One region of the Azospira restricta genome, then DNA from elsewhere that is predicted to be linked to it. Evidence: riboswitches for the same ligand, from Rfam matches in the RefSeq annotation. Region 1 holds a riboswitch; each other region holds the start of a gene.

Region 1 (9,894 bases):
GCGCGCGAACAGCTCGAGGTAGGTGTGGATCGCGTTGATCCGGATCCTGCCGGCGCCGACCAGCGCCGCCAGGCGCGTGCCCTGCGGGCCGGAGAACGAGAAGTCGAGCTCGCGCGCGATGCCTTGCTCGAACAGCGCGACGTGCTCGGGCAGCGCGACCACCGACTGCACCAGGTGCAGGTCGTGCACGCGTTGCGGATCGACCTTGGCCAGCGCGCGGGCGAGGAAGTCCGCCTGCTTCTGGTTGTTGCCTTCGAGGCAGACGCGGTCGCCCGGCTCGATCACCGTTTCCAGCAGCTGGCCTACGCGCTCGGCCGGCACCATCCTGCCGAGGCCGAGGGTGGCCGCCCGTTCGAGGCGGCCTTGCTGGCGCCGCCGCAGTCCGTCCCAGGGTAGGTGCAGGGGGGCGTTCATGGCGTTCCTTTCTCGTCGTTCACGAACCGCTGTACTGCGACGGCAGCCAGGTGGCGATTTCCGGGAAGAGGCAGAGCAGCACGATGCCGAGCACCATCAGCAGCAGGAAGGGGACGGTGCCCCACATGATCTCCTTGAGCTTGATGTCGGGTGCGATGCCGTTGATCACGAACAGGTTGAGGCCGACCGGGGGGTGGATCAGGCCCATCTCCATGAGGATGGTCATGATCACGCCGAACCAGATCAGGTCGATGCCCAGCGCCTTCAGCGCCGGCAGGATGATCGGCGTCACCATCAGGATGATCGCCACCGGCGGCAGGAAGAAGCCGAGGACGATCAGCAGGATGTTCACCCAGAAGAAGAACTCCCACTTGCCGAGCTCGAGCGAGATCATCCACGCCGCTGCCGACTGCGTGATGTGCAGGTAGCTCATCACGTAGGTGTAGAGGAAGGACATGGCGATGATCAGCATGATCATCGACGATTCGCGCGCGGTGCCGGAGAGGATCACCTTGAGGTCGCTCCAGCGCCAGCAGCCGTAGATCGTCATCACCATCAGCAGCGCGCCGAAGGCGCCGATGCCGGCGACTTCCGACGGCGTCGCCCAGCCGCCGTAGAGGGCGATCATGACGACCAGGATCAGGCCGAGGAAGGGGGTCAGCCGCGGCAGCGTTTCCAGCCGGTCGCGCCAGCTGTAGGACTCCGCCGCCGGCAGCGCCGCGGCGCCGCGGTTCACCAACAGCTTGGCGTTCTTCTCGGCCCAGGACTTGTACACCACCCAGATCGAGAACAGCGCGGTCAGCAGCAGGCCGGGGCCGACGCCGGCCATGAACAGCTTGCCGATCGACTGCTCGGTGGCCAACCCGTAGAGGATCAGCGTCAGCGACGGCGGGATCAGGATGCCGAGCGTGCCGCCGGCGGCGATCAGGCCGGTGGCAAGGCGCTCGGAATAGCCGCGCTTGCGCATTTCCGGGATGCCCGAGGAGCCGATCGCCGAGCAGGTCGCCGGCGACGAGCCGCACATCGCCGCGAACACCGAGCAGGCCAGCGTGTTGGCCAGGCCGAGGCCGCCCGGCACCTTGTACAGCCAGCGGTTGAGCGAGTTGTACAGGTCGGCGCCGGCGCGCGACTTGCCGATCGCCGCGCCCATCATGATGAACAGCGGGATGGTCAGCAGCGTGAAGCTGTTCAGCTCGGAGAAGATCGTCTCGGCGACGATCGACAGCTGCGCCGCCGGCATGAAGAAGTACATGAAGATCAGCGCCACCGAGCCGACGGCGAACGCGATCGGCATGCCCGAGAAGAGGAAGGCGAAGGTGGCGGCCGCATAGAGCAGCCCGAGTTGTGCGACGGTCATTTCGTGCCTCCCGATTCAAGGTGCTGGATGCTCTCGATGGCGAGCTGGACGTCAGCGTCGTGCGCCGGCGGCTGGTGCGAGCGCATCGCGTCCGGCAGCGAGTCCTCGATCAGCTGGACCAGAACCTGCAGCGACAGCGAAGTCATGCCGATGGCCATCGTCGCGAACACTGGCCACATCTTCGGCGACCACGAGCTGTCGCTCATCCGTCCCTCGCTCCAGGCCTCGTGGAAGAGGTGCCAGCAGTGCCAGGCGATGAAGGCGCAGAAGAGGAAGGAAAGCAGGTCGGAGAAGGCCATGCGCCACTGCGTCCAGCGCTTCGGCGTGATCTCGTCGAGGATCTCGATCGTCACGTGGCCGCGGTTGAGCTGGGTGTGCGCCGCCGCCAGGAAGCTGGAGGCGATCAGCAGCATCACGCACAGCTCGATCTCCCAGTCGGTCGGCCAGGCGAGGAAATAGCGGACTGCGACCTCGAAGACGAGGATGCTGGTGGCGGCGACGATCAGGAAGGCCGACAGGTAGCCGGTGGCGACGTTGAAGGCCTTGATCGTCCGGCTGATGAAATATCCGGGGCTCATAGTTCACCTTGCAGGAATGAGGAGGGCCGGACGCAGGCGCGTCCGGCCGGAGGGGTCACTTGACGGCGAGCGCCATGTCGAGCAGCGCGCGGCCGTTCCTGATGTTCTCGGCGAAGTCCTTGAACGCGGTCTGCTCGGCGACGGCGCGCCAGGCCAGGAACGCCTTCTCGTCCATGTCCACCACCTTGGCGCCGGCCTTGGCGTAGACGTCGGCCATGCGCTGGTCGTCCTTCTTCGATTCCTCGACGCCGAACTTCTCGAGGCTGGCGCCGACATCGGCGACGATCTTCTGTTGCTCGGGGGTCAGCGAATCGTAGAGGCTCTTCGAGATCAGCAGCGGCTCGAACATGAACCAGAAGCTCTTGTCGCGCGCGGTGGTGACGAACTTGCTGAACTCCTGCAGGCGGAAGCTGATCAGCGAGGTGCTCGAGGTCAGCGCGGCGTCGAGGACGCCGGACTGCATCGCGCTGTAGATTTCCGACGACGGCATGCCGGTCACCGCGGCGCCGGCGCCCTTCAGCATCTGGTCCATCTCCTTGCTGCCGCCGCGGAACTTCAGCCCCTTGGCGTCCTCCGGCACGGCGACGGCGCGCTTGGTCGAGGCGATGCCGCCGGCCTGCCAGACCCAGGTGAGGATCTTGATGTTCTTCTCGGCGAGGATGCGCTCGAGTTCCTTGCCGATCGGCGCCGTCTTCCAGCGCAGGCCCTGCTCGTAGCTGTTGACCAGCGTCGGCATCAGCGTGATGTTCACTTCCGGGATCTCGCCGCCGCCGTAGGCCAGCGGGACCAGGCTCATATCCAGCGCACCCTTGCGCAGCGCGCCGATCTGGCTGTTGGTCTTCATCAGCGAGCTGCCGGGGTAGATCTCGAACTTCAGCGAGCCCTTGCTCTGCTTCTCGACCTCGGCGGCGAAGCGGCGGACCAGGCGGTCGCGGAAGTCGCCGTCTTCCGAGCTGGCGGCGGGGAACTGGTGCGATATCTTGATGACGCGCGGCGCCTGCGCCTGCGCGCCGGGAACGGCGAAGGCCAGCGCGGCGGCGGCCAAGCCCAGGGTGAAACAGCGTTTCGTCTTGCAGATCATGGACGTCTCCTCCAGATTGATCGGTCGAATATCAGCGACGGCAGGCTTGCTCACCCGTGTTGATCTAATGATCCAAGCTCTTTTTGTGTATTCAATATTTGCCGTTGTGTATACACGATAGCACAACTTGAATACTGGTCAACGAGTTTCGTATAATTGAATCGAGCCCATCTTGCGATCGCCTTGCCATGAACCACCCGCTGGAACTCAACGCCGCCGTCCCCCGCCAGTCCGAACGGCTCGGCGAACTGATCGAGGAGCGCATCGTCACCGGCGTCTACCCGCCCGGCACCCGCCTCGACGAGCAGGAGTTGGCGAACAGTTTCGGCGTCTCCCGCACGCCGGTGCGCGAGGCGCTGATCCAGCTGGCCTCGATCGGGCTGATCGAGATCCGGCCGCGGCGCGGCGCGACGGTGCCGGAGATCGGCGCCGAGCGCGTCTGCGAGATGTTCGAGGTGATGGCAGAACTTGAAGCGATGTGCGGCCGGCTGGCGGCACGGCGGATCACGCCCGCCGAGCAGGCGGCGCTGCAGGCGGCGCACCTCGCCTGCGAGGCCGCGCGCGACGCCAATGCGCCGGACCAGTACTACCAGCTGAACGAGGTCTTCCACCGCCGCATCTACGAGGCCAGCCACAATGCCTTCCTCGCCGAGCAGGCGGCAATGCTGCACCGTCGCCTGCGCCCCTACCGCCGGCTGCAGCTGCGTGTGCGCAACCGCATGGCGACCTCGTTCGGCGAGCATCAGGCGATCGTCGAGGCGATCCAGCGCGGCGACAGCGAGCAGGCCGAAGCGCTGCTGCGCAGCCACGTGTCGGTGCAGGGCGAGCGCTTCGCCGACCTGGTCGCCTCGCTGCGCGACTTCAACGCCGGCGCCTGAGTGATGCGCTTTGCGCATCACGAGGAAGTACTCTCGGGGTGCGCCTGAGTGATGCGCTTTGCGCATCACGAGGAAGTACTCTCGGGGTGCGCCTGAGTGATGCGCTTTGCGTATCGCGAAGAAGTACTCCCGGGGTGCGCCTGAGCGGCCGCTACGCGAGCAGCGACCACAGCATCTTCGTCGCCAGCAGCGCGAGGAAGCCGCCGAAGGCGCGCTTCAGCCGCTTCACCGGCAGGCGGTGCGCCAGCCGGGCGCCGAACGGCGCGACCAGGATGCTCATCGAGACGATCGCGGCAAAGGCCGGCAGATAGATGTAGCCGAGCGATCCGGCCGGCAGTCCGGCATCGTGCCAGCCGGCGACGATGAAACCGAGCGCGCCGGCAAGCGCGATCGGGAAGCCGAGCGCCGCCGAGGTGCCGACCGCGTTGTGCATCAGCACGTTGCAGAAGAGCATGAACGGGATCGACAGGAAGCCGCCGCCGGCGGCGACCAGGCTCGACACGACGCCGATCGCGCCGCCGACGCCGAACAGGCCGGCCGGCCCGGGCAGCTGGCGGTGCGCCTTCGGCTTGAAGTCGAGGATCATCTGCGCCGCTGCGTAATAGACGATGACGACGAAGACCGCGGTCAGCGGCCGCGTCGGCACAAAGCCGGCCAGCTGCGAGCCGGCGAAGGTGCCGAGCACCAGCCCCGGCGCCATCGCGCGCACGATGTCCCAGCGCACCGCGCCGTGCGCATGGTGGGCGCGCATGCTGGAGATCGAGGTCAGCGTGATGTTGGCCATCGAGGTGCCGAGCGCGAGGTGCATCACGTGTTCGTGCGGAATGCCCTGCGCGGTGAAGATCATGAACATGAACGGCACCAGCGTCAGCCCGCCGCCGACGCCGAACAGCCCGGCGACGAAGCCGGCGAAGGCGCCTAGCGCCAGGTAGAGCAGGATGAAGGTCACAGCAGCCTTTCGCTGATGAAGTTCCACTCCGCGGCCGTCACCGGCGTGATCGACAGCCGGTTGCCGCGCTGCAGGATCGGCATGGCGGCGAGTTCGGGGTGGGCGCGCAGCTCGGCCAGCGGCAGCAGCCGCGTCTTCCGTACGAAGCTCACGTCCACGCACAGCCAGCGCGGTTTGTCCGGCGTCGCCTTCGGATCGAAGTAGGGGCTGGCCGGGTCGAACTGCGTGGCGTCGGCGTGCGCTGGCGCGCAGATTTCGCAGAGACCGGCGATGCCCGGCTCGGCGCAGCTCGAATGGTAGAAGAAGGCGCGGTCGCCGATCCGCATCGCATCGCGCATGAAGTTGCGCGCCTGGTAGTTGCGCACGCCGAACCACGGCACCGTGCCGCGCGCCGCGAGGTCGTCGATCGATACCTCGGCGGGTTCGGACTTCATCAGCCAGTACGCCATCGCGCCCCCGAAATGAAAACAGCGCGGAAGAAACCTTCCGCGCTGTCGGTTTTGGCCCCCGCCTGTGCCGTTCGGCCGGCATCCTGAACCTGGGTTCAGAGTGGCTGCTTTCCTTCCGCATCAGGCACACCCGACGAAGGGCGCGCACAACAGCGGGGTCTTGGTCCGCAACCGATGCCAATCAGCATTGGTTCAAGGAATGTATGGCCTTGGCGAACACCGCAGGGGACGCTCTGCGGAGGCAGTTTCCCGGGAACCGCGAGGTTCCTAGAACAGCTTTTCCTGCGGTGCGAGCACCACGTCGAGCTGTGCCTCCATGTCCGCGATTCTACGCCTGACGGCTCCGAAATCAAGGCCGCCGACCGGCTCGCCGCCTTTCGCCTTGGCGCTCAGGAACTCGTGCGCGATGTTCAGCGCGGCCATCACCGCGATGCGCTCGGCGACGTTGCTCTTCGTGCGGTCGGAGATCTCGTGCATCTTCTCGTCGACGTAGGAGACCGCGGCCTGCAGGGCCTCGCGTTCCTCGGGCGGGCAGGCGACGCGGTAGTCCTTGCCGAGCAGCGTGATGTCGAGATAGTTGGGGGCGTTCGGGTCCGTCATGCGCGTACGTTCAGGCCTTCGCTTCGGGGAGCTGCCCGACCAGGGATTCGAGGCGTTCGCGCGCGCCGTTCATGCGCTCGACCAGTTGCTGCTTCTCCGCTTCCGCCGCGGCGAGGCGCTGTTGCAGCTCGCGGTTCTCGCTGCGCAGCGCGCGGCACAAGCCCGCCACTTGGGCGATCTTGTTCTCGAGCGCGTTCAGTTCATTGACCATGGCGGCAACTATAGAAGTAAAAAACAAGTCAAGTCAAGGAGTAACAATGCATTTTGAATGTGATTTATGTTGCAGGCAAGCGTCGGCCCCTTCCTCCATACCGTCGCGCACGGTACAATCCGCCACCCGTTTTGTCGCCGACACCGGTTGGCGGCACACGGGCCGTGCAAGGTGCCGCGCGCAGATTCCTCTGCCGCGGTGAAACGGGAAAGCGGTGCGCGGGCAGACCAACTGCCACGCAATTCCGCTGCTGCCCCCGCAACGGTAAGCGAGTGATTCGTGCCTCAACGCCACTGGGCCGCCAGAAGCCTGGGAAGGCGGCACGACAAACCTCGCAAGCCCGGAGACCGGCCTGCGCACGAGTAGCGGAAATGCCGCGGGAGGCGGTCATTGGATGCTCGGCGCCCGTGCGCCCCGTCCCGTTCAGCCCCCCCGTGCAGTTCCATTCTGTGCAATGCCGGCAGCGGGGACGCTCGCCGGCGATCAGGGGTAACCATGAAAATCGATAATCGACATGCGCTGGCGGCGGCGACGCTCGCCGCCTTCTCCGGCAATCTGATGGCGGCGGCCGACGCCGAGCTGAATCCCATCGTCGTCACCGCGACCCGCCAGGCCACGCGGGTCAGCGATCTGATGGCCGACGTCACCGTCATCGACCGCGAGGAAATCGAGCAGGCCGGCCAGACCACCATCGAGCAGTTGCTCGCCCGCCAGCCGGGCATCCAGTACACCGCGAACGGCGGTCCGGGAACGAACAGCGGCATCTTCATCCGCGGCGCCTCCTCCAAGCAGTCGATCGTGCTGATCGACGGCCAGCGCTTCGGCTCGGCGACGACCGGTGAAGCGACCTGGTCGCGCATCCCGCTGTCCCAGGTCGAGCGCATCGAGATCCTGCGCGGCCCGGCCTCGTCGCTCTACGGTGCCGACGCAATCGGCGGCGTCATCCAGATCTTCACCCGGAAGGGTAGCGGCGAGCCGCGCCTCAACGCCAGCACCGGCTACGGCACCTACCACACCAGCGACAGCAGTGTCGGCATCTCGGGCGGCAACGAGCTGGTGTCGTTCAGCCTGCAGGGCGGCTACTACGAGACCGACGGCGTCAGCGCCATCCACAACAAGAAAAGCAGCTCGTTCAACCCCGACCGCGACGGCTACCGCAACAGCAGCTTCTCCGGCAGCCTGGCGGTCCGTCCGGCCAGCGGTCACGAGATCGGCGCCACGGTGTTGGCAACCGACGGCACCAGCCGCTACGATTCGACGCCGAAAGCCCGCGACTTCAAGAGCGAACAGGATGTTGCCGCGTACTCGATCTACTCCCGCAACAAGCTGCTCGCGAGCTGGACCAGCACGGTCCGTCTCGGCCGCAGCACCGACGATCTGACGACGCGCCGCAACGGCGTCACCACCGGGGAGTTCCGGACGGTCCAGGACCAGCTGGTGTGGCAGAACGACGTCAAGCTGCCCCTCGGAACCGCGCTGTTCGCCGCGGAATATCTGAAGCAGGCCGTGTCGGGAACCACCAACTACACGCGGGACGAGCGCAGCGTCCGCTCGCTGCTCGCCGGCTGGACCGCCGGCCTGGACAACCATCAGCTGCAGCTCAACCTGCGCCGTGATGACAATTCGCAGTTCGGCGGCCGGACCACCGGTGCGGCCACCTACGGCTACCAGTTCACGCCGGCATGGCGCGGGCATCTCTCCTACGGCACCGCATTCCGCGCGCCGACCTTCAACGAGCTGTACTTCCCCGATACCGGCTTCGGCGGCGGCAATCCGAACCTGAAGCCGGAGAAGGCGAAGAACGCCGAGGCCGGGGTCACGTGGGAGACGAGCGGGCACCGCTTGTCCGCCGTCTACTTCCACAACAAGGTCGAGGACCTGATCAACAGCTGGCCGCCGCAGAACGTGAACAAGGCGACGCTGAAGGGAACCTCGCTCAGCTATGCCGGCCGTTCGGGCCCATGGTCCGGCGGCGTCTCCGTCGATTTGCAGCGCACCCGCGACGACGATACCGGCAACCGGCTGGCACGCCGTGCCGAACGGCAGATGTTCAGCCATCTCAGCCGGTCGTTCGGAGACTGGACCCTGGGCGGCGAATGGCAGTGGGTCGGTCATCGCTACGACGATGCGGCCAATCGCGTACGGCTCGGCGGCTACGGCCTCGTGAACCTGTTCGCCGAGTATCGCGTGGACAAGGACTGGGTGCTGTTCGCGCGCGGCAACAACATCTTCGACAAGTACTACGAGACCGTGAACAACTACGGCGTCCTCGGCGCCAACGCGTTCTTCGGCATCCGCTACGCGCCGAAGTAGACCCGCCATGCCCAGCCACCGCCGCGCCGTCCTCGTCCTCGCCGTGCTCGCGCTGCTCGGCGTGGCGAGCTTCGCGGCGGCGCTGGCGGTCGGCAGCCTGTCGGTGCCGCTCGCCGACGTGCTTGCCGCGCTGCTCGGCGAGCCGGTCGAGCACGCGGCGATCGTGCGCGACCTGCGCCTGCCGCGGGCGCTCGCCGGCTTCGCCTGCGGCGGGCTGCTGGCGCTGGCCGGCGCGCTGATGCAGGTATTGCTCAGGAATCCGCTGGCCGACCCCTACGTCCTCGGCATCTCCGGCGGCGCCGGCGTCGGCGCGATGTTCGCGATCCTGCTCGGGCTATCGGCCGCCGGCATCAACGGACTGGCCTTCTGCGGCGCGCTCGGCGCGATGCTGATCGTCTTCGGCCTGGCCCACGGCGACGGCGCGTGGACGCAGACGCGGCTGTTGCTCACCGGCGTCATCGTTGCCGCCGGCTGCGGCGCGCTGGTTGCGCTGATGCTGTCGATCGCGCCCGAGCACAAGCTGCGCGGCATGCTCTTCTGGCTGATGGGCGACCTGTCGCAGACCGGGGCGCCGGCGGTGGCGCTGGCCATCCTCGGCGCCGCGCTGATCGCCGCCTTGCCCTTCGCGCGCGAGCTGAACCTGCTCGCGCGCGGCCACGACACCGCGCAGGCTCTCGGCGTCGACGTCCGCCGACTGCGCTACGCCGTCTATGGCATCGCCTCGCTGGTTACCGCCACGGCCGTCACCAGCGCCGGCTCGATCGGTTTCGTCGGCCTGATCGTGCCGCACCTGGTGCGGCTGGCGATCGGCAACGACCAGCGCCTGCTGCTGCCCGCGTCGGTGCTCGCCGGCGGCGCACTGCTGACGCTGGCCGACACGCTGGCGCGCACCGTCGTCGCGCCGCAGCAGCTGCCGGTCGGCGTGCTCACGGCGCTGATCGGTGTGCCGGTCTTCCTCTTCCTGCTGGCGAGGCACCGGCAATGAGCGCATTGATCGAAGCGCGCCAACTCGATGTCGCCGTCGGCGGCCACACGGTCTGTCGGGCGCTCGATTTCTCGCTCGC
Region 2 (9,894 bases), 1.8 Mb from region 1:
AAATCCGGCGGGCTGGCCTGCCCGGTCGACACGATGCGCTCGATGCGCAGCCCCGGCCGGGCGAGGAGCGCGTCGAAACGCTCCCCGGCTTCGGGATTGGAAGGAAGATCGGCGTAAAGGTTCTGGCTCGTCATGCGTCGATGATACCCTCGCCCTGCCCTCCACTTCCGACGCCCCGCCCCCCGCGATGAAATCCCTGCTGCGACGACTCCTCGGCCGACCGGCACCGCCCGCCAACCCCCTCTCGGACATCGAGCGCGCCCGCCAGCTGATCGCCGCCATCGACGCCGGCGGCATCCCGCTCGACCCGCGGCGGATCGCGCGCATCGCCGAGGGGCTGGGGCTGGAGGTGTCGCCGCGGGCACCGATGGACGAGACCATCGCGCGCATCCGGGCGGCGGTGAAGCGGTGTCCGGAGGGTTGAGTCTGCGCTCCGAAACAGGCAGTTGAGGGTGTGAACAAAGGCAGCAAAAGCCAATTACCGCAATAACTCGACGGCACCAGTGTTGATTGTCTCGCGCCCGACCGTGGAATTCCTCATCCAATTTATGACTTTGGCTTGATCGCCCCGCTCACTCCCGGCATGATGCGAAGTTTATTTTTCTACACCTTTGTTTATGTTTTCAGGGGGCAGTGTGGGGTCGAGCAGGTTTATTTTGTCGCTGATGTTGATCGGTGCTTTGTCGGCCTGTACTCCGGCAATGCAACCGAGGCCGGTAACTGGAGAATTGACCAGGACGCAGTATCTCCTTGGCTTATTTGAAATCTCACCGCCACAAGGCAGCGACTGGTATGAAATGCCAAGGGCCAAGGGTTTTCTAGCGTACGGAAAAAAACTTGAGACGAATAATCGCACCTTTGTCGCATCGGTCCGCGTACATGACACAGGCGTGAAGTTCGCCAGCGAAAGCGATTTCCTGGCATTTGTAAAAACCGCAAGGGCTAGCGACACTGACCCGGATCGATTCGAGCAGCTGCTTCATGACGAAAAACTGGATGAAACCAAGCCGCCCTTCTGCACAAGGTTCCATCTGAAAGCCAGGGACAAAGTCATATCGAGATCCAGTGGGTCTCCCAGCTTTCTGGAGGCGAAGGGCTTCTCGTGCCTGCATCCCAACAAACAGAAAATAGTCACTGTCGAGTACTCGGAAAGGGCTCCTTCACCTTTCCAAGATCCGATCTTGCTTGCCGAAGGCGAGCATTTCATAAACTCCCTGGTGATCAAGGAAGCCGCAGAGAAGACGGCACGAATCGTCGACACTTCGACAGGCGACAGCGTCGAAGAACCGACCGGATGGAAACGCCTCCTGCTTAGAAGAGGAAGCGGGATGCCGGGCGGCGGTTTCTTCTTTGTCCGCGAGATCGATGGCGTGCCCGAACCGCAGAACAATATGGATGACAGTGTTCGTGCGTCCTACGGACAGGGAAGAAGCATAAGTTTCAAGAAAGTCGAGCGCCCGGTGCCTGCCGGCAAGCACCGTATCAAGCTGGCCGGACGATACGTGTTTGCGGCGCCGATCGACAACCTGTTGCGCTCGGCCGCCGCTTACCGGGTCGAGGGCGAGATCGAGGTGACGCTACTCCCGGCTGTCGAGTACCGCGTCCGCGGCGTGCTGGAGGAGTTCCGTCAGGAGGTGTGGCTGGAAGAGTCAGCAACAGGAAAGCGAATCGGCGAGAAAGTCGTCAATATCGCGGCCGAGGACGACCGCATCCGGGCAATGGCTGGAGCGTCCTTTGCGTGCTGCAATCTGCACTACCAGGACGAATGGATCAGCGATGAGAACCTTTGGGGCCTGCCGTTCATTCCCGCAGGAACGCCAATCGCCATCCGGGAATATGGACGGAACCGCATTCACGTACTGGTCGATGGACGACAGATGACCATCGGACACGACTATGGCCGCAAGCAGGAGACGAAAGAGCAGCTCGTCGCGAAGCTGGTCGTCAAGGACGACCCTTCCAAACTGATCACCTCATATCCGCCTGCGATCCAGGAGGCCATTCGTTCCGGAAAGCTATTGCGCGGGATGAGCAAGCAGCAGGTAATCCTCTCCCTTGGCTTTCCTCGACCAGACCTGACGACTTCTCCCGATTCACCGGTATGGAAATACTCGACGGTCGATGACGGCGACGTTGAATTGATCTGGGGAACAGATGGCTTGTTGAGCGAGCTAAGGGCGGAAGAAAAGGAACTGCCAGCGAAGATTCTTTTCACTGGACGCCAAGTGGCCGAGTCTGGACAACGATAGCGCCAAATCCCTCCCCTACCGTCAAAATGACAAATCGCCCAAGGCATTTTCACCGCGCGGCCCTGGGTGATTTATACGCACACCAGCAATTTTAGGACTCGACGAACCTGCGATACGCCGCAATACTTCTCGCTCTGGCGCTCCTGAGCGGATGTGCCCATGACATCAACAAGCTCAATGCAGCCCGCTATGCGGAGACAGGTTACACCGCAGTTCGCCGCGGCGACTGGGATTCGGCGCGCCGGGCATACGCACGCGCTGCGGTGAATGCCGATCTTGGCGGATCTCCAGTGCGTGCACGCTCGGTAATGTATTACGAGTATGCGCGAGCGTGCGGTGCTACGTGTTTTTATGACCACGCCGAACAATATCTGCTCAAGGCGCTGAAACTCGACGAAGAGTCGTCGGGACCGGTTCACTATCCCCTTATCGAATTGGCTCGCCTCAATCTCGATCAACGCCAGTTCGTCCAAGCGGTACCCTATTTTGAACGCGCATTGCCAGTCGTTGAAAAACTCGACGCCGCGTCAAAAGACCCGATAGGGTTTGCCGATTTCCTTGACGAATACGCGCAGGCGCTGAGAGAGACCGACCGAGCAGCAGATGCTGCCGTATTTACGGCTCGGGCTGCAGATATTCGCTCCAGGCATTCCGGAGCCGTGTCAAAAACTGATCGCACCCCCTATGGCAAGCACTGCATCAAGAAGGATGAATCGCCTCAAAGTCAGTAGCCTCTCTGCTGTCGCTTGAAATGCACGCGCAAATTGCCCTACATCAAACCCATTCCCCCGCTCCTGCACGATAATCCGCCTTCCATTTCGGTTCGACGAAACGGAACACGGTGCGAATCCGTGGCGGGCCCGCCGCTGTAACCGGGGACGGGCGCTGCATGATCGACTGATCGGCCACTGACGGGGCACACCCCGGCGGGAAGGCAGCAGCGCTCCGGACGATCCGGGAGCCAGAAGACGTGTCGAACCGATCCGGAGCCAAGGCAAGGGCTCCGGCTGACTGCATGCTCACGCGTGCCGTCAGCCGGAGCCCTTTTCTTTTTCACCATTTGATTCGAGGACTCGATCATGACGCAGACCATTCAAGCGCAACAAACCGCCCAGCCCCAGACCGCCGCCGCAAAGGGCGAAGATAAACCCGTCGCCCCGAGCATCGCCACGCGCAAGAGCTGCAATCCGGACGGTATCGGCCTCTCGCACTACGTGCTGATGGACAAGAAGGCGGCGAAGTAACGATGACTGCTGCCGCAACGATGAGCCGGGCCGCCACTGGCGGTCCGGCGCTGGTTCCCGTGGACATCGGCCACGCCGTCTATGCCGCCGTCACCGACCCGGCCACCGCCTTCTGGGGCCTGGTCGACAAGACGCGCGTCAACGAGTCGCTGACCGGCGGTCCGCTGTTCGACGCCTACAGCAAGGAATACGACCGCTTCGCCAGGGAGCTGCACGCGCTGCGCTTCGAGCTGAAGCCCTCCGGCGTCTATCTCAACCCGACCGAGCGCTGCAACCTCAACTGCACCTACTGCTACCTGCCCGGCGAGCAGCGCAGCGGCGGCACGCACATGCCGCGCGAAACGCTCACCGCCTCGCTCGCCGCGCTGCGCGACTACTTCGCCTCCGTCATGGGCGACACGGACAGGAAGCCGCGCGCCATCTTCCACGGCGCCGAGCCGCTGATGAACCGCGACGCGGTGTTCGCCGCGATCGACGAGTTCGCCGACGACTTCGCCTTCGGCGTGCAGACCAACGGCACGCTGCTCGACGACGCGGCGATCGACTTCCTGACCTCGCGCAACGTCAGCATCGGCCTCTCGCTCGACGGCCCGGTCGCCGGCATCACCGACGCCACGCGCCGCACCTGGGGCGGCAAGAGCGTGCACGACAAGGTGCTGACGGCGATGGAGAAGCTGCGCGGCTACGGCTCGTGGAGCGTGATCACCACCTGCAACACCGAGAACCTGCCTTACCTCACGCGCATGGTCGAGCTGTTCCACGCCGCCGAAGTGCCGACCTGCATGCTCAACACCGTCCGTTGCACGCTGCCCGGCGCGCGCGGCGTGAAGCCGGCCGACGGCGACATGGCGAAGGCTTTCTTCGCCGCGCTCGACCGCACGCACGAGCTGTACCGGGAAACCGGGCGCAAGCTGATGGTCGCCAACTTCGCCAACATCCTGTTGGCGATCCTCGCGCCGACCGCGCGCCGGCTGATGTGCGACATCTCGCCCTGCGGCGGCGGCCGCGCCTTCTTCGCGCTGGCGGCCGACGGCGGCCTCTACCCGTGCAGCGAGTTCATCGGCCTGAAGCGCTTCAACGGCGGCAACCTGCTCACCGACGGCGTCGAGGCGGCCTTGAAGTCGGCAGCCTTCCGCCCGGTGATCGAACGCGACGTCGACACCTTCGACCCCTGCGGCTCCTGCGCGATCCGCCATTTCTGCGGCTCGCCGTGCCCGGCCGAAGCGGCCGAGATGAACGGCGGCATGGACAAGATCGGTGCCTTCTGCGACTTCTACAAGGAGCAGGTGAACTACGCGTTGCGTCTGATCGCCGACGGCAAGGCCGACGACTACCTGTGGGACGGCTGGGACGACGGCACCGAGACGGTGTTCAACATCGTCAACTGACGCCGCCGGCGGCCGCCGCTCCGGAATCCTCCGGGGCGGCGGCTTTTTCGCCTACGGCACCGGCGGCAGCGCGATCTCGTCGCTGGTCGCCGCCCCCTGTGAAAACTCCCGGCACAATTCCAGGAAGGCGCGCAGCCCGGCACCGTGGAACTTGTCGCGGTGCCAGACGAAGCTGAAGGTGCGCTTCAGGTCGAGCGCCGGCGTCCGCACTTCGGCCAGGCTGCCGCGGCGGAAGGCGTCCTTCAGCGCCAGCCGCGAGATGCAGCCGAGCCCCAGCCCGCTCTCGACGGCGCGCTTGATCGCCTCGGTATGCTCCAGCTCGAGGCGCACCCGCAGGCCCGGCAGATGATGGCGGAAGGCATGATCGAAGGTCTCGCGCGTCCCCGAACCCGGCTCGCGCAGGATCCACGGCTCCTGCAGCAGGCGCTTCGGCGTCGCGCTGCGGCCGGCCAGCGGATGCCCCGGCGCGCAGAACACCGCCAGCTCGTCGTCGACCCACGGCACCACCGCCAGGTCCGGATGGTGGCAATCGCCTTCGACCAGCCCCAGATCCACCTCGTGCACCGCCAGCGCCTGCAGCAGGTGGGCGGTGTTGCGCACCTCCAGCTTCACCCGCGCCTGCGGGTGGCGGCGCAGGAACTCGGCGACGATCAGCGTTGCCAGATAGTTGCCGATCGTCAGCGTGGCGCCGATGTTCAGGTTGCCGACCGCCTCGTGCCCCTGCAGCAGGTCGTCGATCTCGGCGGCGCGGTCGAGCAGCTCGACCGCCTTCGGCAGCAGGTTGCGTCCCAGTTCGTTCAGCCGTAGCGACTTGCCGACGCGGTCGAACAGCCGCCGCCCGGTCTGCCGCTCCAGCTCGGCGAGCGCGGTGCTCGCCGCCGACTGGGTCAGCGCGACCGCCCCGGCGGCGCCGGAGACGCTGCCGGAACGCGCGATGGCAGCGAAGATCTCGAGCTGGCGGAGCGTGAAGTGCATATCTGCGATCCTGATATATACGATTTGTACAATCTGTTTCACGGATATTACGCCAACTTCTAGACTGGCGGCGTTCCCACTTCCATCGCAGAGCACGACCATGAGCAAGTACGGCACCGAAACGGTTCTCGACGTCCGCCACTGGAACGACCACCTGTTCAGCTTCCGCACCACGCGCGATCCCGGGCTGCGCTTCGACAACGGCCAGTTCGTGATGATCGGGCTGGAGGTCGACGGCAAGCCGCTGACGCGCGCCTACAGCATCGCCAGCGCCAACCACGAGGAGCATCTGGAGTTCTTCAGCATCAAGGTGCCGGACGGCCCGCTGACCTCGCGCCTGCAACACCTGCGGACCGGCGACCCGATCGTCGTCAGCCGCAAGCCGACCGGCACGCTGGTGCTGCGCGACCTGAAGCCGGGCAAGCACCTCTACCTGTTCGGCACCGGCACCGGGCTCGCCCCCTTCCTCAGCCTGATCCAGGACCCGGAGGCCTACGAGCGCTTCGACAAGGTGGTGCTGGTGCACGGCGTGCGCTGGACCAGCGAACTCGCCTATTCCGAGTTCATCGAGCAGACGCTGCCGAACCACGAATTCCTCGGCGAGCTGACGCAGGGCAAGCTCATCTACTACCCGACGGTGACCCGCGAGCCCTTCCGCAACCAGGGCCGCATCACCGACCTGATCGACTCCGGCAAGCTTTGCGCCGACATCGGCCTGCCGCCGCTCGACCCGGCAGACGACCGCGCGATGATCTGCGGCAGCCCGGCGATGAACAAGGACATGTGCGAGCTGCTCGACGCGCGCGGCTTCAAGGTCTCGCCGTACATCGGCGCGCAGGGCGACTACGTGATCGAGCGCGCCTTCGTCGAGAAGTGATCCGCGACCGCGCCTGAATCGACCAGGCGGCCGACGCGCGTCGGGCTGCAGCCCGGCACCGTCTGCGTCAGGCGCGGCGTGAAATCCGTCGTCGACGCCGCGACCGCCCACGGCACCGGCGCCGCCTCGATGGCGAGGATGCCCGGCGCGACGAGGGCAAGCAGTTTTCCGCGCTGGCTGAGGATGTCCATCCGTTTCTCCTGATCTCGTTGTTGTCCGGAACACCGCGCCAGAGGCGCGACGGAGAAGCTTTAGCCACATCCGTGCCAAGCGGACGATCACCAGGAAAATCAGCGAGTTAGGGGAAAAAATCGGCGCCGGCGGAGCAGCCGCCGGCGGCAGCTGTCGCCACCTGCCGACAGGCACCCGCGCGATCGCGGCAAGTGCCTGTTTCGAGAAGATTCAGCCGCGTCGTCCGCCGGCGACATCGTCGCCGTCGCCGCGGAAATGCGCGGGAACGAGGTCGTGCTTCTGCAGCAGGCGGTAGAGCTCGGTGCGGTTGCGGTCGGCCAGGCGGGCGGCGTCGGAGACGTTGCCGTCGGTCAGCTTCAAGAGCTGCACCAGGTAGTCGCGTTCGAAGCGCAGCTTGGCCTCGGCGTAGCTGAGGACCTCGTTGCCGCGCACGCGCAGCGCGCGCTGCACCAGCGCCAGCGGAATCAGCGGCGAGGTCGCCAGCGCGCAGACCTGCTCGACGACGTTGTAGAGCTGGCGCACGTTGCCCGGCCACGGCGCCGTCGCCAGCGCCTCCAGCGCCTCCGGCGCGAAGCCGTTTACCTTCTTGCCGTACTTCTCGACCAGCGCCTGCAGGAAATGGTTGGCGAGCAGCGGGATGTCCTCGCGCCGCTCGTCGAGCGTCGGCAGCGTCAGGCCGACGACGTTGAGGCGATAGAACAGGTCCTCGCGGAACGCGCCTTCGGCCATCGCCGCCTCCAGGTCGCGGTGCGTCGCCGACAGGATGCGTACGTCGATCGGCACCGCCGCGGTCGCCCCGACCGGGCGCACCGCCCGCTCCTGCAGCACGCGCAAGAGCTTCACCTGCAGCGGCAGCGGCATGTCGCCGATCTCGTCGAGGAACAGCGTGCCGCCGTCGGCCGCCTGGAACAGGCCGAGGTGGTTGGCGGTGGCGCCGGTGAAGGCGCCCTTGACGTGGCCGAACAGCTCGGATTCGAGCAGCGACTCCGGGATCGCGCCGCAATTGACCGCGACGAAGGGCTTCGCCGCGCGCGCGCTGGCGCGGTGGATGGCGCGCGCCAGCAGCTCCTTGCCGCTGCCGCTCTCGCCGCGGATCAGCACGCCGGCGTCGGAGGCGGCGACCAGCTTCGCCTCCTCGAGCACCTCGGCCATCCGCTTGCTGCGGCTGACGATGCCGGCGCGCCACGCGTCGCCGTCGCCGCCGTCCTCCTCCGCCGGCGCCGGCGACAGCGCCAGCGCCTGCCGGATCTTTTCCAGCAGCGCCTGGCTGTCGAAGGGCTTGGTCAGGTAGCCGAAGACGCCGCGCGCGGTCGCCGCCACCGCGTCGGGGATCGTTCCGTGCGCGGTGAGCAGGATCACCGGCAGTGCCGGATGCTGCTGGCGCAGCTCGTCGAACAGCGCGAGGCCGTCGCGCCCGGGCAGGCGCACGTCGCTCAGCACCAGGTCCGGCCGTTCGACGGCGACGCGGGCCAGCGCCGCCTCCGCCGTATCGACCGCGGTCACCCGGTAGCCGCTGGCGCGCAGGCGCATCGACAGCAGGCGCAGCAGGTCGGGGTCGTCGTCGACGACCAGCACGTGCGCCGACGGCGGCTGCAACATCACCGCGAGATTCATGGGGTACCTCCAGGCATGGGTTTCGGCTGCGGCCGCGCCGGCAGGCTGCGCTCGATCGCGGTCAGCGCATCGATCTTCTCCTGCAGCAGGTCGCCGCGCCGCTGCGCTTCGCGCCACTGCTGCTCGAGGCGCAGGCGCTCGCCATACTGGTCGTGCAACAGTCGTGCCAGCGGCGCCAGGTCGGCGGCGTACGGGTGCGCGCTCTTCAGCACGCTCTCGAGCAGCGCCGAGGCGCGCTGCAACTCCGGCGGCCGTGCGTTGGCGAGCTGGATCGCCTGCTGCATCAGCAGGTAGGGATCGCCGCCCGCCGGCCGCTCGCGCAGCGCCTCCGGCGACGGCCGCGGATTGCCCGCGTAGTAGGCGAGCATCGCCCGCAGCGGCGCCTCCTCCGGCGCGGCGACGCGCGCCGGCGGCGTGCCGCAGGCAGCCAGCGCGAGGCACAGCAGCGCCGGCAGGCAGCGACGAAGATCAGTGTTCATGAGGCAGCTCCATCCTGAAATGCGCACCACGGGCTTCCGGCACGAGATAAATGCGACCGCCCTGCGCGGCGACCAGTTCGCGCACGATCGACAGACCGACGCCGCTGCCCGCCGCCGCTGTCGCCGGTCGGCGACTGCCCTGCACGAAGGGTTCGAAGATGCGCTCGGCGTCCTCCGGGGCGACGCCCGGGCCGGCGTCGACGCAGTCGATCATCAGCACGCCGTCGGCGATCCGCGCCGACAGCCGGATCTCGCCGCCGTCCGGGCTGAAGGCGATGGCGTTGGAAAGCAGGTTGCCGAGCGCGACGCGCAGCTTGTCCGGGTCGAGCAGTGCCGGCTGGCGGCCGCCATCGATCGTCACCCGCAACCCGCGCGCCTGCAGTTGCAGCCGCTGCGCCTCGACGCATTCGTCGAGCAGGCCGCGCAGCGCGACGCGGCGGCGCTGCAGGCGGCCGGCGTCGAACACCGTCGCGTGGTAGTTGAGCAGGTCCTCGATCTGCCGCTGCAGCGCCCGCGCATTGTGCTCGAGGATGCCGGCGACCTCGCGCTGGTCGGCGGTCAGCGGCCCGACCACCTGGTCCTGCAGCAGCGCGACGCCTTCGCGCAGCGCGGCGAGCGGGGTCTTCAGCTCGTGCGAGACGTGGCGCAGCACGCGCACGCGGTCGGCCTCCAGCTCGGCGAGGCGCAGGCGCAGCCAGTCGAGGCGACGGCCGAGGCGCTCCAGGTCGACCGGGCCGTGGATCGCGATCGGGGTGTCGAAGCGGCCGCCGCCGAGCTGCTCGATCGCCGCTTCCAGCCGGCTCACCGGACGCAGCAGCCACCAGCCGATCGCCGCGCCGAGCAGCAGCGCGGCGGCGATGGCACCCAGCACCTGCG
Region 3 (9,894 bases), 1.3 Mb from region 1:
GCGCCGACAGATAGAGGATGGAAAGCCCCCGGTGCGGCGGCGGACGATAGGGAGTGGATGCCATGCCGCGGATTGTCTCATCGCGGAGGCGAAGCGCAGAACTGCCCGCGCAATCGGTTTCCGGCACTCGGCCACGCCCCGTCCCCCATCGGAGCAACCGGCTGCTCCAAAATGGCGCAGCCCTGCGCCAGCGGCATCCGTCGTGCGCCGCCCTCACCCCGCCGCACGCCGCGTCGCCACGGCCTCCGGGCGAACCGTTGCCGCCCGGCCGTCGCCACCAAAGACGATGGCATGCCTCTTGCGCAACTCCCCGATCACGGCTGCCGGGGAGACAGGCGACGATGCGGAAAAACTCGATGGCGCGGACCAGCGTCCGCCGCTGCGCAACGCAGCTGCTGCCGCGGCTGGCGGCGCTCGCCGCGCTGCTGCTGGCGCTGCCGGCCGCCGCCGGCGTGCTGACGCAGGCCGATCTGCGCGCCTTCTTCCCCGACGCGATCCGCATCGAGGCGAAGGAGGAGGCGCTGCCGGTGTGGCCGATCGTCAAGCTCGACGGGCCGACCGAGAAGGTGATGGCTTACGCCTTCGAGTCGATCGACCTGGCGCCGATCCCCGGTTTCGCCGGCAGCCCGTTCAACCTGCTGATCGCGATCGACCGCGACGGCCACTTCATCGATCTGCGCGTGCTGTCGCAGCACGAGCCGGTGTTCGTCGACGGGCTCGGCGTCGAGCCGCTGCTGCGCTTCGTCGAGCAGTACAAGGGGCGCCGCCTGCAGCAGCCGATCCGCATCGCGCACGGCGCGCGGCGCGCCGGCAGCGACGAGCTCGACGGCATCACCAAGGCCACCGCGTCGGTGCGCATCCTGAACGAATCGGTGCTCGCCGCGGCGCTGCAGGTGGCGCGCGCCAGGCTCGGCTTCGCGCCGGCGGGCGCTGCGCGCGAGGCGGCGCGGGTGCGCGACGGCGTGTTCGAGCCGCTCGATTGGCCGGTGCTGGTCGCGCGCGGCGACGTCGCGCATCTCGCGGCGAGCAACGCCGAGGTCGAGCGGCTGTTCGCCGGCAGCGCGGTCGAGGGCGCCGACGCGGCGGCGCTGGCGCGGCCGGACGACGCCGCCAGCGAGCTGTGGCTGGCCTACCTGAACGTGCCGACGGTCGGCCGCAACCTGCTCGGCGAGGCGCGCTGGCGGCAGCTGATGGCGCGCCTCGAACCGGGGCAGCACGCGCTGCTGGTCGCCTCGGCAGGCCGCCTCGGCTTCATCGGCGACGATTTCGTCCGCGGCGGCGTGCCGGAGCGGCTGGCGCTGCGCCAGAACGGGCTGCCGATCGAGCTGCGCGACCTGGACGTCGATCTGGCCGTCGCCGGCGCGCCGGCCTTCGCCGAACTCGCCGCCTTCCGCGTCGCCGCGCAGGCCGGCTTCGACCCGGCGCGGCCGTGGCAGCTGGCGCTGCGCGTCGAGCGGCAGAAGGGCATCGTCTGGCCGGAGCGCGTCGCGCGCGAGCTGGTCGTCGAGCAGCGCCTGCCCGAGCGCTTCTTCGACATCCCCGAGAGCGCCGAGACGCGCGCCTGGAAGGCGGTGTGGCAGAACCGCGCGGCCGACCTCGCCGCGCTCGGCGCACTGTTCGCGCTGCTCGCCGCGGCGCTCTTCGCGCAGCGCCGGCTGGTGGCGCGGCCGCAGCGGCTCGCCGCGTTCCGCTGGGCGGTGCTGGCGGCGACGCTCGGCTTCGTCGGCTGGCACGCGCAGGGGCAGCTCTCGATCGTCAACCTCTCCGGCCCGCTGACCGCGCTGGTGCAGGGGCGCGACCTCGGCTTCGTGCTCTACGACCCGGTGACGCTGGCGGTCGCCGGTTTCACCGTGCTGACGCTGCTGGTCTGGGGGCGCGGCACCTTCTGCGGCTGGCTGTGCCCGTTCGGCGCGCTGCAGGAGTTCGTCGGCAAGGCGGCGCAGGCCTTGCGCGTGCCGCAGTGGAAGGTGCCGGCGCGGCTCGACCGCGCGCTCGGCCGCATCAAGTACGCGCTGCTCGTGGCGATCCTCGCCGCCGCGGCGTTCGCGCCGGCGCTCGCCGACCGCCTGGTCGAGGCCGAGCCGTTCAAGACGGCGATCACGCTCGGCTTCGACCGCGCCGGCCCGGCGCTGTGGTACGCGCTGGCGACGCTGGCGCTCGGCGCCTTCGCCTACAAGGGCTATTGCCGGTGGATCTGCCCGCTCGGCGCGGCGCTCGCCGTGCTCGCCCGCACGCGGCGCTGGCAATGGCTGCCGCGTCGCGCCGAATGCGGCCAGCCCTGCCAGCGCTGCCGGCACGCCTGCGCCTACAACGCGATCGAGGAGAGCGGCGCGATCCGCTACGCCGACTGCTTCCAGTGCCTCGACTGCGTCGCCATCCACGACGACCGCCAGCGCTGCGTGCCGCTGATCCTGATGGACCGGCACGGACATCCGGTGCCGCTGCACGGGCGGCGCGTGCGCAGGGAGGCTTGAGCGATCGGCGGCGCAGCCTTTATTGGCGTCGCGGCCGCCCACGTCGGACCGCGCCGGACTCCGGAGCGGTCCCGCCTCCACGCAAGCCTTTCGCCGCGACGACGAATTTCCGCGGGAATTGAATGGCCGCCGCCGCTATAGTGTCGAAAGCAAGCGCCGCCCCCGGGCCACCTGCCAATCGGAGGAAAACGCCATGAAGCCAGGCAAGCCGCAACGCCCCCCGCCACCGCCCATCGAACGCATCGCCGCGCGCAGCGCCGAGATCGGTGGCAGCATTCCCGTCCGGCGCGTGCTGCCGGTGCGCGGCCGGCGCACCATCGGCGCCTGGTGCTTCCTCGACCACGCCGGCCCGGCGAGCTTCGCGCCGGGCGCCGGCATGCGCGTCGGCGCGCATCCGCACACCGGGCTGCAGACCTTCACCTGGCTGATCGAGGGCGAGGTGCTGCACCGCGACAGCCTGGGCAACGAGCAGCTGATCCGCCCCGGCCAGGTGAACCTGATGACCGCCGGCCGCGGCGTCGTCCATACCGAGGAGTCGCTGCCCGGCGAGCGCCGCCTGCACGCGGCGCAGCTGTGGATCGCGCTGCCGCCCGAGGTCGCCGGCTGCGCGCCGGCCTTCGAGCACCATCCGGCGCTGCCGCAGTGGCGAATCGGCGGCTGCCGGGCGACGCTGCTCGCCGGCAGCTTCGGCGGCCAGGTGGCGCCGACGCGGCTGCACTCGCCGCTGGTCGGCCTCGACCTGATGAGTCCGGAAAACGCGGCGATCGGGCTGCCGCTCGACCCCAGCTTCGAGTACGGCATCCTGCCGCTCACCGGCGAGGTGCACCTCGGCGGCGAACGCATCGCTGCCGACGAGCTGGCCTACCTCGGCAGCGGCCGCAACGCGCTGGCGCTCGACCTCGCCCCCGGCACCCGCCTGCTGCTGATCGGCGGCGAGCCGCGGCGCGAGGAGATCGTGATCTGGTGGAACTTCGTCGGCGGCAGCAAGGAGGATGTCGCACAGGCGCAGCGCGACTGGGAAAGCGGCTACGGCGAACGCTTCGGCCGCGTCGCCGGCTACGACGGCGAGCCGCTGAAGGCGCCGCCGCTGCCGTGGGTCGGCCGCTGACCGGCATGCCGCGGACGATCCCGATCGTGCCGCGCGCCGGCGGTCCGGCGGCCGCCGACGACGCGCAGGAAGCGGCGCTGCTCGAACTGGCGATCGCCGCCTTCGGCAACCGCGAGCGCGCGCTGCGCTGGCTGCGCCGACCGCGGCGCGACTTCGGCGGACTGGCGCCGCTGGAGATGCTCGATACGCCGGCCGGCGCGCGCCAGGTCGCGGCGCTGCTGCGCGGGCTGGCCGCGGCGCGCGGCGAAGACGAGGCCTGAGGATGGCGGCCGGCCGGGCGAGTCGCCCTGCCCGACGCTGGCTGCTGGCGCTCGCCGTCGCCGTGCTCGCCGCGTGCGCGCCGGGCGTACCGCCGGAGGAGGCCGCGCTCGCGCCGCCCGCCGAACCGCCGGCCGGCTTTCCGGCAGCCGACTACCGCCGCGCGGCGGCAGCCGGGCACCGGGTGCTGCAGGTCGATCCGGCGCAGTCGCGGATCGTCGTCGAGGTGCGCCGCGACGGCCCGCTGGCCCGCCTCGGCCACGACCACGTCGTCGCCAGCCACGACCTGCGCGGCCAGGTCGACCTCGACGCCGGCCGCGCCGACCTCTACCTGGCGCTGGCGCGGCTGGTCGTCGACGACCCGGCGCAGCGCGCCGCCGCCGGTTTCGCCGAGCCGCCCGACGAGCGGGCGATCGCCGGCACCCGGCGCAACATGCTGACGCGCGTGCTCGACGCCGGCCGCTTCCCCTTCGCCACCATCGCCGTCCGCCGCGACGCGCCGGACGCGCCGACCGTGCGCGCGGCGATCACGGTGCACGGCGCAACGCGCGAATTCGACGTGCCGGTGAGCAGCGAAACGCTGGCCGACGGCATCGCCGTCGCCGGCCGGATCGACTTCCGCCAGAGCGACTTCGGCATCGTTCCGCTGACCGCGCTGAACGGCGCGCTGCGCGTCGCCGACCGCCTCGACCTGCACTTCCGCATCGTCGCCCGCCGGCGCGATGCCTAGCCGGCGGCGGGCGGCATGCACTGCATCTAGTGCTTTTCCACCGCCAACCTACTACCGCTAGTGTTCCGGTATTGACCCCGCCCGCGCCGCTGGCTTACACTCGGCGGCGTTGATGGTTCCCCGCCCGGGGATTAAAAGGGAATCCGGTGCCGGCTCCGCGTTCGCGCGGAACCGAATTCCGGGGCTGCCCCCGCAACTGTCATCGGCGAGTGCCTCGCCACGTAGTTTTCACCCATGGCCACTGGATGCGTTCCGGGAAGGCGGGCGAGGCGCGTTGAACCGAGAGCCAGGAGACCTGCCGCGACCAACCTTCTTTCATTCACGGGGCGGGGTGCCCCTGACGAGAGGTGTGTGCGTGCCGATCCTGCCCTTGCCGCGTTGTGCCGATCCGCTCCCGGGCTTGCGCCCATCGGGCCGGCGCCGCGTCGCCTGCGGCCCGGACCGCCCATTTCCGGCATTCCCCGCGTGCTTCGCCCCCACCACGGAGAGCCGCCTTGCCTTCCCCTGCCTTCGCCCATGTTCTGCCCCTGCCCGCCGGCCACGACAGCGCGCTCGCCGCGCTGCAGGTGATCCGCCGCAACGGCGCCGTCGTTCCCTTTGACGCCGACAAGATCGCCGTCGCGCTGGCCAAGGCCTTCCTCGCCGTCGAGGGCAGCCAGAGCGCCGCGTCGTCGCGCGTCCGCGAGATCGTCGCGCGGCTGACGCAGACCGTCGCCCGCTCGCTGAGGCGGCGCCTGCCCGACGGCGGCACGGTGCATATCGAGGACATCCAGGACCAGGCCGAGCTGGCGCTGATGCGCGCCGGCGAGCACGACGTGGCGCGCGCCTACGTGCTCTACCGCGAACGCCGCGCCGCCGAGCGCGCCGCGGCGGTGACCGCCGCCGACGAACTGGCGCCGCCGCTGCACGTGACCGACGGCGGCGAGCGCCGCCCGCTCGACCGCGCGGCGCTGCTCGCCGTCTGCGACGACGCCTGCGCCGGGCTGGGCGGGGCGGTGGCGGCGACGGCGGTGCTCGACCTGGCGCTGAAGAACCTCTACGACGGCGTGCCGCGCGCCGACGTCGACCAGGCGCTGATCCTCGCCGCGCGCACGCTGATCGAGCGCGAGCCGGCCTACAACCAGGTCGCCGCCCGCCTGCTGCTGACCGCGCTGGCGCGCGAAACGCTCGGCCGCGCCGTGCGGAGCGACGAACTGGCGGCGGCGAACGCCGCATATTTCCCCGACTTCGTCGCCGCGGGCGTCGCCGCCGGCCTGCTCGACCCGCGCCTGGCCGGCTTCGACCTGGCGCGCCTGGCCGCCGCGCTGCAGCCGGAGCGCGACCTGCAGTTCGGCTACCTCGGCCTGCAGACGCTGTACGACCGCTACTTCCTGCACGTCGACGGGCGCCGCATCGAACTGCCGCAGCTCTTCTTCATGCGCGTGGCGATGGGGCTGGCCTTGAACGAGATCGACCGCGAGGCGCGCGCGATCGAGTTCTACGACCTGATCTCCCGCTTCGACTTCATGTGCTCGACGCCGACGCTGTTCAACAGCGGCACGCTGCACCCGCAGCTCTCGTCGTGCTACCTGACGACGGTCGCCGACGACCTCGACGGCATCTACCAGGCGGTCAAGGAGAACGCGCTGCTGCAGAAGTACGCCGGCGGCCTCGGCAACGACTGGACACCGGTGCGCGCGCTGGGCAGCCGCATCCGCGGCACCAACGGCCAGAGCCAGGGCGTGATCCCCTTCCTCAAGGTGGTGAACGACACGGCGCTGGCGGTGAACCAGGGCGGCAAGCGCAAGGGCGCGGTGTGCGCCTACCTGGAGACCTGGCACCTCGACATCGAGGAGTTCCTCGACCTCAGGAAGAACACCGGCGACGAGCGCCGGCGCACGCACGACATGAACACCGCGCACTGGATTCCCGACCTGTTCATGCAGCGCGTGCGGCAGAACGGCGAGTGGACGCTGTTCTCGCCGTCCGACGTGCCCGACCTGCACGACCGCTTCGGCGCCGACTTCGCCGCCGCCTACACCGCCTACGAGGCGCAGGCCGCCGCCGGCGCCATCCGCCTGCACAAGAAGGTGCCGGCGGTGCAGCTGTGGCGCAAGATGCTGACCATGCTGTTCGAGACCGGCCACCCCTGGCTGACCTTCAAGGATGCCTGCAACCTGCGCTCGCCGCAGCAGCACGCCGGCGTCGTGCATAGCTCGAACCTGTGCACCGAGATCACGCTCAACACCTCGGACTCGGAGACGGCGGTGTGCAACCTCGGCTCGGTCAACCTCGTCGCCCACCTGAAGGACGGCGAGCTCGACCAGGACAAGCTGGCGCGCACGATCGCCACGGCATTGCGTATGCTCGACAACGTGATCGACCTCAACTACTACGCGACGCCCAAAGCGCGCAACGCCAACCTGCGCCACCGCCCGGTCGGGCTCGGCATCATGGGCTTCGCCGACTGCCTCTACGAGCTGGGCATCGCCTACGCCTCGGACGCTGCCGTCGACTTCGCCGACCGCAGCATGGAGGCCGTCTGCTACCACGCCTACCGCGCCTCGACCGTGCTCGCCGAGGAGCGCGGCCGCTATTCGAGCTTCGCCGGCAGCCTGTGGGAGCGCGGCATCCTGCCGCTCGACTCGCTCGACCTGCTCGAAGCCGGCCGCGGCGGCGACGTCGAGGTCGACCGCGGCGCGCGCCTCGACTGGGCGGGGCTGCGCGAGCGCATCGCCCGCCACGGCATGCGCAATTCGAACTGCGTGGCGATCGCGCCGACGGCGACGATCTCCAACATCGTCGGCGTCTCGGCCAGCATCGAGCCGGCCTACCAGAACCTCTACGTCAAATCGAACCTGTCGGGCGAGTTCACCGTCGTCAACGCCGCGCTGGTGCGCGACCTGAAGGCGCTCGACCTGTGGGACGAGGTGATGGTCGCCGACCTCAAGTACTTCGACGGTTCGCTCTCGCGCATCGAGCGCGTTCCCGACGAGCTCAAGGCGCGCTACGCTACCGCCTTCGAGATCGACCCGGTCTGGCTGATCGAGGCTGCCGCGCGCCGGCAGAAGTGGATCGACCAGGCGCAGTCGCTCAACCTGTACCTGGCGACGCCGTCGGGCCGCAAGCTCGACGAGATCTACCAGCTGGCCTGGCGGCGCGGGCTGAAGACCACCTACTACCTGCGCACGCTCGGCGCCAGCCAGGCCGAACAGGCCGGCGGCCGCGACGAGGCCGCGCCCGCGGCCGAGGAAGCGCCGCGCTTCTGCAGCATCGACAACCCCGAGTGCGAGGCATGCCAATGAAGTCGACGATGATCGTTGTCCTGCGCCGCGGGCTGGCGCTGCTGCTGGCGCTGCCGCTGGCCGTGTCGGCGGCGGCGCCGGGGGCGAAACCAGCGGCGGAATCGGCGCTGCCCGACGAACTCGGCGCCACGCTGCAGATCCTGCGCGCCGAACGCGACGGCTTGTGGGAGAAGACGCTGGTCGTCCGCTTTGCCGGCGAACGCCGCGTGCTGTCGACCAGCGACGGCCTGCTCGATGCGCGGGCGGCGATCAACCATGCCGCGCATCCGCGGCTGTGGGCGCGGCTCGGCACGGCGGGCAAGCGCTACAGCGAAGGCGTGCGCGATGCGACAGCCGACCGGCTGGGGCTGCCGCGGAGCGCGGTCGCCCGCATGGGCACCGCCGCCGACATGGACAATCTCGCCGTCGTCACGCGGCGCCACGGCCCGCTGACGGTGACCGTGCTGGCGACGGCGGGGGCGCGGAACAACGCACAGCGCACCGGCGTCGATGCCGGCACCTACATCGAAGAGGAAGCGCCGGCCGGCACGATCAACATCATGGTGCTGAGCAATATCGCGCTCAGCGACGCGGCGCTGGCGCGCGCGCTGATCACCGTCACCGAAGGCAAGACGGCGGCGCTCGAGGACCTGCGGGTGCCGAGCAGCTATACGCCGGGGGCGCAGGCGACCGGCACCGGCACCGACAGCATCATCATGGTCTCGGGAACGGCCGCGCCGCGCGCCACCTACACCGGCGGCCACAGCCGGATCGGCGAACTGATCGGCAAGGCGACCTACCAGGCGGTGGTCGAGGCGCTGGGCAGGCAGGACGGCGTATTCCTGCCGGGCAGCAAGCGCTTCGCCGAGGCCTCAACCGCGCCGGCCGGGCCGGCCAAGGCGGCCGGCGACCTGCGCCTGGCGCTGCTGCATCTCGACGCCGTGCCGGGCGACATCGCCGGCAACCGCGCGCGCATCGAGGACGCCATCCGCGAGGCGGTGCGCCACGGCGCCGACTGGATCGTGACGCCGGAACTGGCCGAGACCGGCTACCACTTCGCCAAGCGCATCGGCACCGACTGGATCGCGTCGTTCCCGGACGCCTGGATCGGCACGCTGGCGGCGATCGCCCGCGACAACCGCGTCGCGCTGTTCGTCGGTGTCGCCGAGCGCGACGCGGCCAGCGGCCGGCTGCACAACAGCGTCGCCGCGATCGACCGCGACGGCACAATCCTCGGCACCTACCGCAAGCAGCGCGTGCATGGCGGCGCCGAAAGCTGGTCGCAGGCCGGCGACGGCGGGCGCCCGCCGTTCGTCGTCGACGGCCTCGCCGTCGGCACGCTGATCTGCGCCGACACCTGGGCCGCCGAGCCGGCCGCCCGGCAGGCGGCGCAGGGGGCGGCGATCCTGCTGACGCCGGCCAACTGGCCGCCGGTCGCCGGCATGGGGCCCGGCGACGCCTGGGAACGGCGCACGCGGGAAACCGGCATCCCGATGATCGTCGTCAATCGCGGCGGCAGCGAGCCGGAACTCGACTTCTCGCGCGGCGAGAGCGCCGTGTCGCTGAACGGCGAGCGGCTGCTGAGCTTCGAGGCGGAGCGCGGCGGGATTTTCTACGTCGACTGGGACCGCCGGCAGCGCTTCCGCGAAGTCCGCCCCGAGTAGCCAGTCATGTTGAAACAGATGGATAAGTTCGTCATTCCGGCGAAAGCGCCCCGCAGGAAGTGCCCTTGGGGTGCCGGAATCCAGAAATACCCCACTGGATTCCGGGTCAAGCCCGGAATGACGATGGGTTACATCAACCGGATTCAGGTTGACTAACCGCTAGTTGCCAGGACCGTTGGCTGACGCTGACGGATTTTCCTTACCGAACATGCAAAGGCCCAAGCCATGAACGCCGCTTTCCGCTTCGACGACTGGGATACGCCCAGCCTCTCGCCTTCCCTTCCGGCAGACAGCCGGAACCCTGCCCACCTCCCTCTTGAGGCGGGAGGCCGGGAGTCCACTCTCCTCCCCCTTCAAGGGGGAGGCCGGGAGGGGGATGGGGTTATCACGCTGCCGC

The links. A riboswitch is a leader RNA that binds a small molecule or an ion and turns the genes downstream of it on or off. The one in region 1 is predicted to bind cobalamin.
Positions count from the first base shown of each region.
Region 2: another riboswitch for cobalamin. It lies ahead of cbpA (modified peptide precursor CbpA); the one in region 1 lies ahead of IWH25_RS02180 (TonB-dependent receptor domain-containing protein).
Region 3: another riboswitch for cobalamin. It lies ahead of IWH25_RS15085 (ribonucleoside-diphosphate reductase subunit alpha); the one in region 1 lies ahead of IWH25_RS02180 (TonB-dependent receptor domain-containing protein).

Region 1 covers NZ_CP064781.1:453,029-462,922, reverse strand. The annotation lists gene mdcA (malonate decarboxylase subunit alpha) at 1-414, opposite strand, end outside; gene IWH25_RS02220 (TRAP transporter large permease) at 434-1,771, opposite strand; gene IWH25_RS02215 (TRAP transporter small permease subunit) at 1,768-2,349, opposite strand; gene dctP (TRAP transporter substrate-binding protein DctP) at 2,405-3,430, opposite strand; gene IWH25_RS02205 (GntR family transcriptional regulator) at 3,619-4,308, shown strand; gene IWH25_RS02200 (sulfite exporter TauE/SafE family protein) at 4,460-5,257, opposite strand; gene IWH25_RS02195 (EVE domain-containing protein) at 5,254-5,691, opposite strand; RNA gene ssrS (6S RNA) at 5,758-5,937, opposite strand; gene IWH25_RS02190 (cell division protein ZapA) at 5,974-6,306, opposite strand; gene IWH25_RS02185 (hypothetical protein) at 6,317-6,517, opposite strand; cobalamin riboswitch at 6,683-6,887, shown strand; gene IWH25_RS02180 (TonB-dependent receptor domain-containing protein) at 7,013-8,830, shown strand; gene IWH25_RS02175 (FecCD family ABC transporter permease) at 8,838-9,815, shown strand; gene IWH25_RS02170 (ABC transporter ATP-binding protein) at 9,812-9,894, shown strand, end outside.
Region 2 covers NZ_CP064781.1:2,677,940-2,687,833, reverse strand. The annotation lists gene IWH25_RS12970 (cupin domain-containing protein) at 1-134, opposite strand, end outside; gene IWH25_RS12965 (hypothetical protein) at 188-424, shown strand; gene IWH25_RS12960 (hypothetical protein) at 657-2,249, shown strand; gene IWH25_RS12955 (tetratricopeptide repeat protein) at 2,513-2,980, shown strand; cobalamin riboswitch at 3,052-3,241, shown strand; gene cbpA (modified peptide precursor CbpA) at 3,329-3,493, shown strand; gene cbpB (peptide-modifying radical SAM enzyme CbpB) at 3,496-4,881, shown strand; gene IWH25_RS12940 (LysR family transcriptional regulator) at 4,933-5,856, opposite strand; gene IWH25_RS12935 (ferredoxin--NADP reductase) at 5,957-6,733, shown strand; gene IWH25_RS12930 (hypothetical protein) at 6,700-6,924, opposite strand; gene IWH25_RS12925 (sigma 54-interacting transcriptional regulator) at 7,136-8,539, opposite strand; gene IWH25_RS12920 (hypothetical protein) at 8,536-9,018, opposite strand; gene IWH25_RS12915 (sensor histidine kinase) at 9,008-9,894, opposite strand, start outside.
Region 3 covers NZ_CP064781.1:3,147,361-3,157,254, forward strand. The annotation lists gene IWH25_RS15060 (RluA family pseudouridine synthase) at 1-64, opposite strand, end outside; gene IWH25_RS15065 (4Fe-4S binding protein) at 357-2,474, shown strand; gene IWH25_RS15070 (pirin family protein) at 2,668-3,582, shown strand; gene IWH25_RS15075 (MbcA/ParS/Xre antitoxin family protein) at 3,588-3,842, shown strand; gene IWH25_RS15080 (YceI family protein) at 3,845-4,570, shown strand; cobalamin riboswitch at 4,666-4,887, shown strand; gene IWH25_RS15085 (ribonucleoside-diphosphate reductase subunit alpha) at 5,065-7,854, shown strand; gene IWH25_RS15090 (adenosylcobinamide amidohydrolase) at 7,845-9,497, shown strand.